DNA from 2 places in the Citrobacter sp. Cm046 genome. Region 2 is predicted to be linked to the other one. Evidence: predicted binding sites of a transcription regulator. Region 2 holds the regulator's gene; the other holds the start of a gene.
The links. Region 2 encodes sigma-54, which starts transcription at its own class of promoters, with help from an activator protein. Its sites were predicted from a motif close to GTTGGCACANNTTTCGCTNT; they were not measured.
Positions count from the first base shown of each region.

Region 1 (6,399 bases), on a different contig from region 2:
CGGCTTACTGCAACAGGACTGCACCCTTTCTTTGCAGGCATTGGCGGATGCCGTTAATCTGACCACCACTCCCTGCTGGAAGCGACTCAAGAGGCTGGAGGATGACGGCGTACTCCTCGGTAAAGTCGCGCTACTGGATCCGGAAAAACTGGGGCTGGGTTTAACCGCATTCGTGTTGATTAAGACCCAGCATCACAGCAGTGAATGGTATTGCCGCTTTGTCACTGAAGTCACCGGCATGCCGGAGGTACTGGGTTTCTGGCGTATGGCGGGGGAGTACGACTACCTGATGCGGGTTCAGGTCGCCGATATGAAACGTTATGACGATTTCTACAAGCGCCTGGTGAACAGCGTACCGGGGCTATCGGACGTTACCTCAAGCTTTGCCATGGAACAGATTAAATATACTACTGCTCTACCTATTGAATAATTCTTCCGGCGGTCATTGCCGAAAATCAAGTCAGGACATAACGCGTGCGATTATTTGCTCAATTAAGCTGGTACTTTCGTCGGGAGTGGCGTCGCTACCTCGGGGCAGTGGCCTTGCTTATCATCATCGCTATCCTTCAGCTTATTCCACCAAAAGTTGTGGGTATTATTGTGGATGGCGTCAGCACTCAGCAGTTCACGACTGAACAAGTGCTCTTGTGGATCGGCACGATTGCTCTGATTGCTGTGGTGGTCTATTTGCTGCGCTATGTCTGGCGCGTGCTGCTGTTTGGTGCTTCCTATCAACTTGCTGTCGAGCTGCGAGAAGATTATTACCGCCAGCTTAGCCGCCAGCATCCTGAGTTTTATCTGCGCCATCGCACGGGTGATCTGATGGCGCGCGCCACTAACGATGTCGACCGGGTGGTGTTTGCTGCCGGGGAAGGTGTACTGACGTTGGTGGACTCACTGGTGATGGGATGTGCGGTATTGATCGTGATGTCGACGCAAATTAGCTGGCAGCTTACGCTAATCGCCTTATTGCCGATGCCGGTGATGGCACTGATGATTAAACGTTACGGCGATAGGTTGCATAACCGCTTTAAACTGGCGCAGGCGGCATTCTCCAGCCTTAACGATCGTACTCAGGAGAGCCTGACCAGCATTCGCATGATTAAAGCCTTTGGCCTGGAAGACCGTCAGTCGGCCTTATTTGCGGCAGACGCCGAAGATACCGGGAAGAAAAATATGCGCGTTGCGCGTATTGATGCCCGCTTTGACCCAACAATTTATATCGCTATTGGCATGGCGAACCTGCTGGCAATTGGCGGCGGAAGCTGGATGGTGGTTCACGGATCGCTGACGCTAGGTCAGTTGACCAGTTTTATGATGTATCTCGGTTTGATGATTTGGCCAATGCTGGCGCTGGCGTGGATGTTTAACATCGTCGAGCGCGGTAGCGCTGCGTACAGCCGCATTCGTGCCATGCTTGCCGAAGCTCCTGTGGTAGATGATGGCGTGGAGTCGGTGCCGGAAGGTCGTGGAGAATTGTCGGTAGCGATCCGCGAATTCAGCTATCCGTTAATGACTCACCCAACTCTTGAAAACGTCAGCTTTCAGCTTAAGCCTGGGCAGATGCTGGGTATCTGTGGTCCGACAGGTGCAGGAAAAAGTACCATTCTGGCGCTGATCCAGCGCCACTTCGATATTACGCAGGGCGATGTGCGTTTTCATGATATTCCGTTAACGCGCTTACAGCTTGATAGCTGGCGCAGTCGGCTGGCAGTTGTTAGTCAGACACCATTTTTGTTTTCGGATACGGTCGCCAACAACATTGCTCTTGGACGCCCGCAGGCGACGCAGGACGAGATTGAACATGTGGCGCGCTTAGCCAGCGTACACGAGGATATTTTACGTCTTCCCCAGGGGTATGACACCGAGGTCGGTGAGCGTGGCGTTATGCTGTCAGGTGGGCAAAAACAGCGTATTTCCATCGCCCGCGCGTTGCTGCTCAATGCGGAAATCCTGATTCTGGACGATGCCCTGTCGGCGGTAGATGGTCGTACTGAGCATCAGATCCTGCACAACCTGCGGCAGTGGGGCGAAGGGAGAACCGTTATTATCAGCGCTCACCGCCTGTCTGCTTTGACGGAAGCCAGCGAGATTATTGTGATGCAGCATGGACATATTACCCAGCGTGGAGAACATGATTATTTGGTGCAGCAACCTGGCTGGTATCGTGATATGTACCGTTATCAACAGCTGGAAGCGGCGCTGTCTGACGCCCCGGAAATAAATGAGGAGGCGGCTAATGCGTAGCTTTGGGCAATTATGGCCGACCCTGAAAAGGCTGCTGGTGTATGGATCACCGTGGCGAAAACCGCTGGCCATTGCGGTGGTCATGCTGTGGGTAGCCGCGGCGGCCGAAGTCAGTGGTCCGCTGTTGATTAGCTATTTCATCGATAACATGGTGGCGAAAAACAACCTGCCGTTAGCGATGGTCGCCGGGTTGGTCGCGGCTTACATAGGTCTGCAACTGCTGGCTGCGGGTTTGCACTACGCGCAGTCACTGTTGTTTAACCAGGCCGCTGTCGGTGTGGTGCAGCAGCTACGTACGGATGTTATGGATGCCGCGTTGCGCCAGCCACTGAGCGAATTTGACACCCAGCCTGTCGGGCAGCTTATCTCCCGCGTAACCAACGACACTGAAGTTATTCGCGACCTGTACGTGACGGTAGTGGCGACGGTTCTGCGCAGTGCTGCCTTAATTGGCGCCATGCTGGTGGCAATGTTCAGTCTGGAATGGCGTATGGCGCTGGTGGCAATGGCTATTTTCCCCGCTGTGCTGGTGGTGATGGTGATCTATCAGCGTTACAGCACACCTATTGTGCGCCGCGTTCGCGCCTATCTGGCGGACATAAACGATGGCTTTAACGAAGTCATTAACGGTATGAGCGTGATCCAGCAGTTCCGCCAGCAGGCGCGCTTTGGTGAAAGAATGGGCGAGGCCAGCCGTTCGCACTATATGGCGCGAATGCAGACCCTGCGACTGGACGGTTTTTTATTACGACCGTTGCTTAGCCTTTTTTCTGCGCTGATCCTTTGTGGCTTATTAATGCTGTTCAGCTTCACGTCTGGCAGCACAATTGAAGTCGGGGTTCTGTATGCGTTTATCAGTTATCTCGGGCGTCTGAACGAACCTCTGATCGAGCTGACGACTCAGCAATCGATGCTGCAACAAGCAGTTGTCGCCGGTGAACGTGTTTTTGAACTGATGGATGGGCCGCGCCAGCAATATGGCAAGGATGAGCAGCCTCTGAGGAGTGGAAATATTGAGGTTGATAATGTGTCATTTGCTTATCGCGATGACAATCTGGTCCTGCAAAATATCAACCTGTCTGTTCCTTCGCGCAGTTTTGTGGCACTGGTCGGACATACCGGAAGCGGCAAGAGTACGCTCGCCAGCCTGCTGATGGGCTACTACCCGCTGACTCAAGGGGAAATCCGTCTTGACGGACGACCTCTCTCCTCATTGAGTCATGACGTCCTGCGTCAGGGGGTAGCGATGGTGCAACAGGATCCGGTGGTGATGGCAGATACCTTTCTGGCTAACGTCACGCTGGGGCGTGATATTTCAGAAGGTAGGGTCTGGCAGGCACTTGAGACCGTGCAACTGGCGGAACTGGCTCGTGGCCTGAGTGATGGCATTCACACCCGACTGGGTGAGCAAGGGAATAATTTGTCCGTCGGGCAGAAACAGCTGTTAGCGCTGGCGCGGGTACTGGTTGAAACGCCGCAGGTACTGATCCTGGATGAAGCCACCGCCAGTATTGACTCGGGAACGGAACAGGCAATTCAGCAGGCGCTGGCGGCGGTACGTGAACACACTACGCTGGTGGTGATTGCGCACCGGTTATCGACGATTGTGGATGCAGACACTATTCTGGTGCTGCACCGTGGTCAGGCCGTTGAACGCGGTACGCATCAGCAATTACTGACGGCGCAAGGGCGATACTGGCAGATGTATCAACTGCAGTTAGCCGGTGAAGAGCTGGCGGCCAGCGCGCAAGAGGACTCGCTTATCGCCTGATGCACCAGCTTCGCTGTAGCCAACGCTGTTGGTGCAAAAAAATAACGCATCATGCACTGTCATGGTGCGTTTTTCTTTCCATTTATTGTTTCTGATGTACATCACGTTTCAGCCTTTCAACTCGATCCCCTGTTTTCTGCACTAAATAACGGTCCATTTCTGTTTTTTCGATTCCTGGCACACCCCTTGCAATATTCATCCCGTGTATCTGCAGCCACTACTGAATTCTGACTGGAGGGGATCTATGAAGCTGGTTACCGTGGTAATCAAACCGTTCAAACTGGAAGACGTCCGTGAAGCACTGTCGTCTATTGGTATTCAGGGGCTGACCGTCACCGAAGTGAAGGGCTTTGGACGACAGAAAGGCCATGCCGAGTTGTACCGGGGGGCCGAATACAGCGTCAATTTTTTACCGAAGGTGAAGATTGATGTGGCAATTGCCGACGACCAGCTTGATGAAGTTATTGATGTCATCAGTAAGGCGGCCTACACCGGAAAAATTGGCGACGGCAAAATATTCGTCGCCGAGCTGCAACGTGTGATTCGCATTCGTACCGGCGAAGCCGACGAAGCCGCACTGTAACTTCTGGCACACAGTGATAGGAAACCAAAAAATGAAGATAGCAACGATGAAAACGGGTATTGCTTCACTGGCGTTGCTGCCGGGGCTGGCGATGGCGGCACCGGCAGTCGCAGATAAAGCCGATAATGCCTTTATGATGATTTGCACCGCATTGGTGCTGTTTATGACCATTCCGGGCATCGCGCTGTTCTACGGCGGTTTGATTCGCGGTAAGAACGTCTTATCGATGCTGACTCAGGTCACAGTGACGTTCGCGCTGGTCTGCATTTTATGGGTTGTTTATGGCTACTCGCTGGCTTTTGGCGAGGGGAATAATTTCTTCGGTAACTTCAACTGGGTAATGCTGAAAAGCATCGCGCTGACGGCGGTTACGGGGAGTTTCTATCAGTATATCCACGTTGCTTTCCAGGGCTCGTTCGCCTGCATTACCGTTGGGCTTATCGTTGGTGCACTGGCTGAACGAATCCGCTTCTCTGCAGTACTGATTTTTGTGGTGGTGTGGCTAACGCTTTCCTACATCCCTATCGCGCATATGGTATGGGGTGGTGGACTGCTGGCTTCCCATGGCGCTCTGGATTTTGCTGGCGGAACGGTTGTACATATTAACGCGGCGATTGCCGGTTTAGTTGGGGCTTATCTGATTGGCAAACGTGTTGGGTTTGGCAAAGAAGCCTTTAAACCGCATAACCTGCCAATGGTCTTTACCGGTACCGCTATCCTCTATATCGGCTGGTTTGGTTTTAATGCCGGTTCTGCAGGAACGGCAAATGAAATCGCTGCACTGGCATTTGTGAATACCGTTGTTGCCACTGCTGCTGCCATCCTGGGGTGGATCTTCGGTGAGTGGGCATTGCGTGGCAAACCATCTTTATTAGGTGCATGCTCCGGTGCTATTGCAGGTCTGGTTGGCGTGACGCCTGCCTGTGGCTATATCGGAGTTGGTGGTGCGCTGATCATCGGAGTCATTGCCGGTCTGGCTGGCTTGTGGGGGGTGACGATGCTGAAACGTTTTCTGCGTGTCGATGACCCCTGTGACGTGTTCGGTGTCCACGGTGTCTGCGGCATTGTTGGCTGTATCCTGACCGGGGTATTTGCAGCCAGCTCGCTGGGGGGAGTGGGCTTTGCTGAAGGCGTTACAATGGGGCATCAGCTACTGGTTCAACTGGAAAGTGTAGCGATTACCATCGTCTGGTCCGGTGTGGTAGCGTTCATCGGTTATAAGCTGGCAGATATGACCGTGGGGCTGCGTGTACCGGAAGAGCAGGAGCGTGAAGGGCTGGATGTTAACAGCCACGGTGAAAACGCCTACAACGCGTGATCCCTCGACTGCTGGTTTCGGCCTACAAAGAGTATGCTTGTAGGCCGAAACCGGCATTTATTAATTACGGTTACGCATGACCCCTTCCTGTACGGTAGAAGCTACCAGCACGCCGTCCTGAGTATAAAACTCCCCACGAACAAAGCCCCTGGCTCCGGAGGCGGAAGTGCTCTCCACGTTATACAGCAACCATTCATTGATATTGAAAGGACGATGGAACCACATCGAATGGTCGATAGTGGCTATTTGAATACCTTTCTCCAGGAAACCAATACCGTACGGTTGCAGCGCAACGGGCAGGAAATTCAGATCAGAAGCGTAGCCAAGGAGGTATTGATGTACGCGCAAATCGTCCTGCAGCGTGCCGTTGGCACGGATCCACACCTGACGGGTTGGTTCGGCAACATGACCTTTTAACGGGTTATGAAACTCTACTGGACGAACCTCCAGCGGACGGTCGTTGATAAACTTTTCTTTCAA
Region 1 covers NZ_JAOWGP010000036.1:242,489-248,887, forward strand. The annotation lists gene decR (DNA-binding transcriptional regulator DecR) at 1-430, shown strand, start outside; gene OGX98_RS07815 (SmdA family multidrug ABC transporter permease/ATP-binding protein) at 475-2,247, shown strand; gene OGX98_RS07820 (SmdB family multidrug efflux ABC transporter permease/ATP-binding protein) at 2,240-4,018, shown strand; gene glnK (P-II family nitrogen regulator) at 4,263-4,601, shown strand; gene amtB (ammonium transporter AmtB) at 4,633-5,919, shown strand; gene tesB (acyl-CoA thioesterase II) at 5,980-6,399, opposite strand, start outside.
Region 1: the regulator sigma-54 is predicted to act here: its motif matches at 4,192-4,211, upstream of glnK (P-II family nitrogen regulator).

Region 2 (6,399 bases):
GGAATTCGTTGTGCGCTCACTTCAGGTATTGAGGTTGCCATTATTACCGGACGAAAGGCTAAACTTGTAGAAGATCGTTGTGCCACTCTGGGGATCGCTCATCTCTACCAGGGGCAATCTGACAAACTGGTCGCCTTTGACGACCTACTCAAGAAACTGGCGATTGCACCTGAAAATGTAGCGTACGTTGGCGACGATCTGATCGACTGGCCGGTGATGGAAAAAGTGGGATTAAGCGTAGCGGTAGCGGATGCACATCCTTTGCTGATCCCGCGTGCCGACTATGTCACCCACATCGACGGGGGGCGCGGCGCTGTACGTGAAGTCTGCGATTTATTACTCCTGGCGCAGGGCAAACTGGATGAGGCCAAAGGGCAATCGATATGAGCAAAACCAGACGTTGGGTTATCATTCTACTGTCGCTGGCTATCCTTGTGCTGATTGGTATTAACCTGGCAGACAAAGACGACACCACTGAAGTAGTGGTGAATAGCAATGAGCCAACCTATAAGAGCGAACATACCGATACCGTTGTATATAGCCCGGAAGGCGCACTAAGCTATCGCTTGATCGCTCAACACGTTGAATATTATTCAGATCAGGCTGTTTCGTGGTTTACTCAACCAGTATTAACCACATTTGATAAGGATAAAGTACCGACCTGGTCAATCAAGGCCGATAAAGCCAAATTAACCAATGATCGTATGCTCTATCTGTATGGCCACGTTGAAGTCAACGCGCTGGTTCCTGACTCTCAACTACGCAGAATTACTACCGATAACGCGCAGATTAACCTGGTGACGCAAGATGTTACTTCGGATGATCTGGTTACGTTGTACGGAACAACATTTAACTCCAGCGGACTGAAGATGCGCGGCAACTTACGCAGCAAGAACGCCGAGCTGATTGAAAAGGTTAGAACCTCATATGAAATTCAAAACAAACAAACTCAGCCTTAACCTTGTGCTTGCCAGCTCACTTCTGGCCGCCAGCATTCCGGCATTTGCCGTAACCGGCGATACCGAGCAACCGATCCACATTGAATCGGATCAACAGTCCCTGGATATGCAGGGCAACGTGGTAACGTTTACCGGTAATGTGGTCGTGACCCAGGGCACCATCAAAATTAATGCCGATAAAGTCGTCGTGACCCGTCCCGGCGGTGAAGACGGTAAAGAAGTGATCGATGGTTATGGTAACCCGGCAACGTTTTACCAGATGCAGGATAACGGTAAACCCGTTAACGGCCACGCGTCACAAATGCACTATGAACTGGCAAAAGATTTCGTCGTGCTGACTGGCAAAGCTTATCTGGAGCAGGTAGACAGCAATATCTCCGGCGACAAAATAACCTATCTGGTTAAAGAGCAGAAAATGCAGGCCTTCAGTGATAAAGGCAAACGCGTCACCACTGTACTGGTGCCGTCACAACTGCAGGATAAAGGCAAAACCAAGGCTCCGGCAGAGAAAAAAGGTAACTGATTCGTTATGGCAACATTAACTGCAAAGAATCTTGCAAAAGCCTACAAAGGCCGCCGCGTAGTGGAAGATGTCAGTTTGACCGTCAACTCCGGGGAGATCGTCGGTCTGCTCGGCCCTAACGGTGCGGGTAAAACAACGACCTTTTACATGGTTGTCGGCATTGTGCCGCGCGATGCTGGCAACATCATCATTGATGATGAAGACATCAGCCTGCTGCCGCTGCATGCGCGCGCACGTCGCGGCATCGGCTACTTACCGCAGGAAGCCTCTATTTTTCGTCGCCTGAGCGTATTTGATAACCTGATGGCAGTGCTGCAAATTCGTGACGATCTTTCCAGTGAACAACGTGAAGATCGCGCCAACGAACTGATGGAAGAATTCCATATCGAACATCTGCGCGACAGCCTGGGGCAATCGCTGTCCGGCGGTGAACGGCGCCGTGTGGAAATCGCCCGTGCGCTGGCTGCAAATCCGAAATTTATCCTGCTGGATGAACCCTTTGCCGGCGTTGACCCGATTTCCGTTATTGATATCAAACGCATCATTGAACACCTGCGAGATAGCGGACTGGGCGTGCTGATTACCGACCATAACGTTCGCGAAACGCTGGCGGTCTGTGAGCGAGCCTACATTGTGAGCCAGGGGCATCTGATCGCACACGGTACGCCTACCGAAATACTGCAAGACGAACACGTTAAGCGCGTATACCTTGGGGAAGACTTCAGACTCTGATAGGGTAGAAGACTTCACGTTACCGCGGGAGAAAACAACTCTGAACATGAAGCAAGGTTTGCAACTCAGGCTTAGCCAACAACTGGCGATGACGCCTCAGCTTCAACAGGCTATCCGTCTGTTGCAGCTGTCCACGCTGGAACTTCAGCAAGAACTTCAGCAAGCGCTGGAAAGTAACCCACTGCTCGAGCAAACCGATCTTCACGACGAAATTGATACCCAGGAAAAACAGGACAGCGAATCTCTAGATACTGCAGATGCACTCGAACAAAAAGAGATGCCGGAAGAGCTACCGCTAGACACCAGTTGGGATGAAATTTACACCGCGGGTACGCCGTCTGGGGCCAGCGGGGATTACATTGACGACGAACTGCCGGTGTATCAGGGTGAAACCACGCAATCGCTACAAGATTATCTAATGTGGCAAGTGGAGCTGACTCCATTTTCGGATACCGATCGCGCCATTGCGACGTCAATTGTAGACGCGGTGGATGATACAGGGTATCTCACGGTTTCTCTGGACGAAATTCTCGAAAGCATGGGCGATGATGACATCGGTATGGATGAAATCGAGGCCGTGCTTAAACGCGTTCAACGTTTTGATCCTGTTGGTGTTGCGGCAAAAGATCTCCGTGACTGCTTACTGATCCAACTTTCGCAGTTTGACAAAGCCACACCATGGCTGGAAGAAACTCGCCTGATCATCAGCGATCATCTTGATCTGCTCGCCAATCACGACTTCCGCACGCTGATGCGCGTGACCCGACTGAAAGAAGATGTACTGAAAGAGGCTGTAAATCTTATCCAGTCGCTCGACCCAAGACCCGGACAGTCGATCCAGACGGGTGAACCGGAATACGTGATCCCGGATGTGCTGGTACGTAAGCATAACGATCGCTGGGTCGTCGAACTGAACAGCGACAGCATTCCGCGCTTACAAATCAACCAGCACTACGCCGCCATGTGTAACGGTGCGCGTAACGATGCAGACAGCCAGTTTATCCGTAGTAATCTGCAGGATGCGAAGTGGCTGATAAAAAGCCTGGAAAGCCGTAATGACACACTGTTGCGCGTCAGTCGCTGTATTGTTGAGCAACAGCAAGCCTTCTTTGAACAAGGCGAAGAGTTTATGAAACCGATGGTGCTGGCGGATATCGCCCAGGCCGTCGAGATGCACGAATCGACCATTTCCCGAGTGACCACGCAAAAATACCTGCACAGTCCGCGCGGCATTTTTGAATTGAAGTATTTCTTCTCCAGTCACGTAAATACTGAAGGTGGAGGCGAAGCCTCTTCTACAGCGATACGCGCGCTGGTGAAGAAATTAATTGCTGCGGAGAACCCTGCGAAACCGCTGAGTGACAGCAAGTTAACCTCTATGCTGTCAGAACAGGGTATCATGGTGGCGCGCCGCACCGTTGCGAAGTACCGAGAGTCTTTATCCATTCCGCCGTCTAACCAGCGCAAACAACTGGTCTGACCCAACCGATAAGGAAGACACTATGCAGCTCAACATCACTGGAAATAACGTCGAAATTACTGAAGCCCTGCGCGACTTTGTTACCACAAAGTTCGCCAAACTTGAGCAATATTTCGACAGGATTAATCAGGTTTATATTGTGTTGAAAGTGGAGAAGGTTACACACATCTCGGATGCAACACTGCATGTGAACGGTGGCGAAATTCATGCCAGCGCGGAAGGTCAGGATATGTACGCCGCCATTGACGGTTTAATTGATAAACTGGCTCGGCAGCTAACAAAACATAAAGATAAACTGAAACAGCACTAACTTGTCCGGGCAGTTAGCGGGTGCAGGACGGCCTGTTGTGAAGCACAACAGGCCATTTGTACAGTTAGCGCTTAGGTGAAATTATGACAAATAACGATACGACTCTACAACTGAGCAATGTTCTTAACCAGGAATGTACACGCGCGGCCGTTCACTGCCAAAGTAAGAAACGCGCACTGGAAATCATTAGCGAACTGGCGGCAAAGCAGCTCAGCTTGCCTCCTCAGGTGGTGTTTGAAGCCATTCTGACGCGTGAGAAAATGGGCAGTACCGGCATCGGCAATGGTATTGCAATTCCGCACGGTAAGCTGGAAGAAGATACGTTACGTGCGGTCGGCGTGTTTGTTCAACTCGAAACCCCCATCGCTTTCGACGCCATTGATAATCAGCCTGTTGATCTGCTTTTCGCTCTGCTGGTCCCTGCCGATCAAACCAAAACGCATTTGCATACGCTGTCACTGGTTGCAAAACGCCTGGCAGATAAAACCATCTGTCGTCGCCTGCGCGCCGCACAAAGCGACCAGGAGTTGTATCAAATCATCACGGACACCGAAGGTGAACAGGATGAGGCATAATAACCCAATGGCATCTTTTTCTGTCGTTGTGAGGAGAAACAGTACATGGTACTGATGATCGTCAGCGGTCGCTCAGGGTCGGGAAAATCTGTCGCCCTGCGAGCGCTGGAAGATATGGGTTTTTACTGCGTGGATAACCTCCCCGTCGTGTTGTTGCCCGATCTGGCTAGAACGCTTGCCGATCGCCAAATTTCTGCGGCTGTCAGCATTGATGTGCGCAACATGCCTGAGTCACCAGAGATTTTCGAACAGGCGATGAATAACCTGCCAGAGGGCTTCTCACCGCAGCTGTTGTTCCTTGATGCTGACCGTAACACGCTGATTCGCCGCTACAGCGATACGCGACGTCTGCACCCGCTCTCCAGCAAAAACTTATCTCTGGAAAGCGCGATTGATAAAGAAAGTGATTTACTGGAACCACTGCGTTCCCGCGCAGACTTGATCGTTGATACCTCGGAAATGTCCGTGCACGAACTGGCGGAAATGTTACGTACCCGACTGTTGGGTAAACGTGAACGTGAACTGACGATGGTATTCGAGTCCTTTGGTTTCAAACACGGTATCCCAATAGATGCGGATTACGTCTTTGATGTGCGATTCCTGCCTAACCCACACTGGGATCCAAAACTACGTCCGATGACCGGTCTTGACAGGCCTGTCGCCGCCTTCCTCGATCGACACACAGAAGTACACAATTTTATCTACCAGACTCGCAGCTATCTTGAGCTATGGTTACCCATGCTGGAGACGAACAACCGCAGCTACCTCACCGTAGCCATCGGCTGTACCGGCGGGAAGCACCGTTCGGTGTATATTGCAGAGCAACTGGCAGACTACTTCCGCTCACGCGGTAAAAACGTACAGTCACGCCATCGTACGCTGGAAAAACGTAAATCATGACCGTGAAGCAAACTGTTGAAATCACGAATAAGCTGGGCATGCATGCCCGGCCCGCAATGAAACTGTTTGAATTAATGCAGGGTTTTGAAGCAGAAGTACTGCTACGTAATGATGAAGGAACGGAAGCCGAAGCAAACAGCGTTATCGCATTGCTAATGCTGGATTCCGCCAAAGGCCGTCAGATAGAGATTGAAGCCTCTGGCCCACAGGAAGTTGAAGCCCTTGCAGCGGTTATTGCGTTGTTTAATTCAGGGTTTGACGAAGAGTAGTCCGGAAGGTCGGATAAGGCGTTTACACCACCATCCGACACCACCGATTAATACAGCTTATTTTCCCGCATAAACGACTCACCGCCAAGCTGGCGCATTTGACGCATGATCCACGCCTGACGGCTACGAACATAGCCTGACGGTGCATTCGCCTTAAAACGCAGAGGATTTGGCAATACCGCCGCCAGTAATGCCGCTTCTGACAGACTCAACCGGCTGGCAGGCTTATGGAAATACCGCTGCGCCGCCGCTTCCACGCCAAATACACCATCGCCAAACTCAGCAATATTCAGATAGACCGTCAGAATACGTTTCTTGCTCCAGACTGTTTCCATGCCCAGCGTCAGACCAGCCTCCAGACCTTTACGCACCCAGCTACGCCCATCCCACAGAAAAAGATTTTTTGCCGTCTGCTGCGACAACGTCGACGCGCCGCGAATACGCTTTTCGTTACGTTCGTTGTGCTCCAGCGCTTTCTCTATGGCGGAGACATCAAATCCCCAGTGTTCGGGAAATTTTTGGTCCTCGGCTGCAATCACCGCCAGCCCCATCAGTGGCGATATCTCGTCCATGCTGACCCAGTCTGAATGCGCCACATAGCTGAAATGTCCCTGTAACCATGCTCCAAGCTGCCGCTCGACCATCACTGCC
Region 2 covers NZ_JAOWGP010000039.1:145,721-152,119, forward strand. The annotation lists gene kdsC (3-deoxy-manno-octulosonate-8-phosphatase KdsC) at 1-387, shown strand, start outside; gene lptC (LPS export ABC transporter periplasmic protein LptC) at 384-959, shown strand; gene lptA (lipopolysaccharide ABC transporter substrate-binding protein LptA) at 928-1,482, shown strand; gene lptB (LPS export ABC transporter ATP-binding protein) at 1,489-2,214, shown strand; gene rpoN (RNA polymerase factor sigma-54) at 2,261-3,694, shown strand; gene hpf (ribosome hibernation promoting factor) at 3,717-4,004, shown strand; gene ptsN (PTS IIA-like nitrogen regulatory protein PtsN) at 4,088-4,579, shown strand; gene rapZ (RNase adapter RapZ) at 4,625-5,479, shown strand; gene npr (PTS phosphocarrier protein NPr) at 5,476-5,748, shown strand; gene mtgA (monofunctional biosynthetic peptidoglycan transglycosylase) at 5,796-6,399, opposite strand, start outside.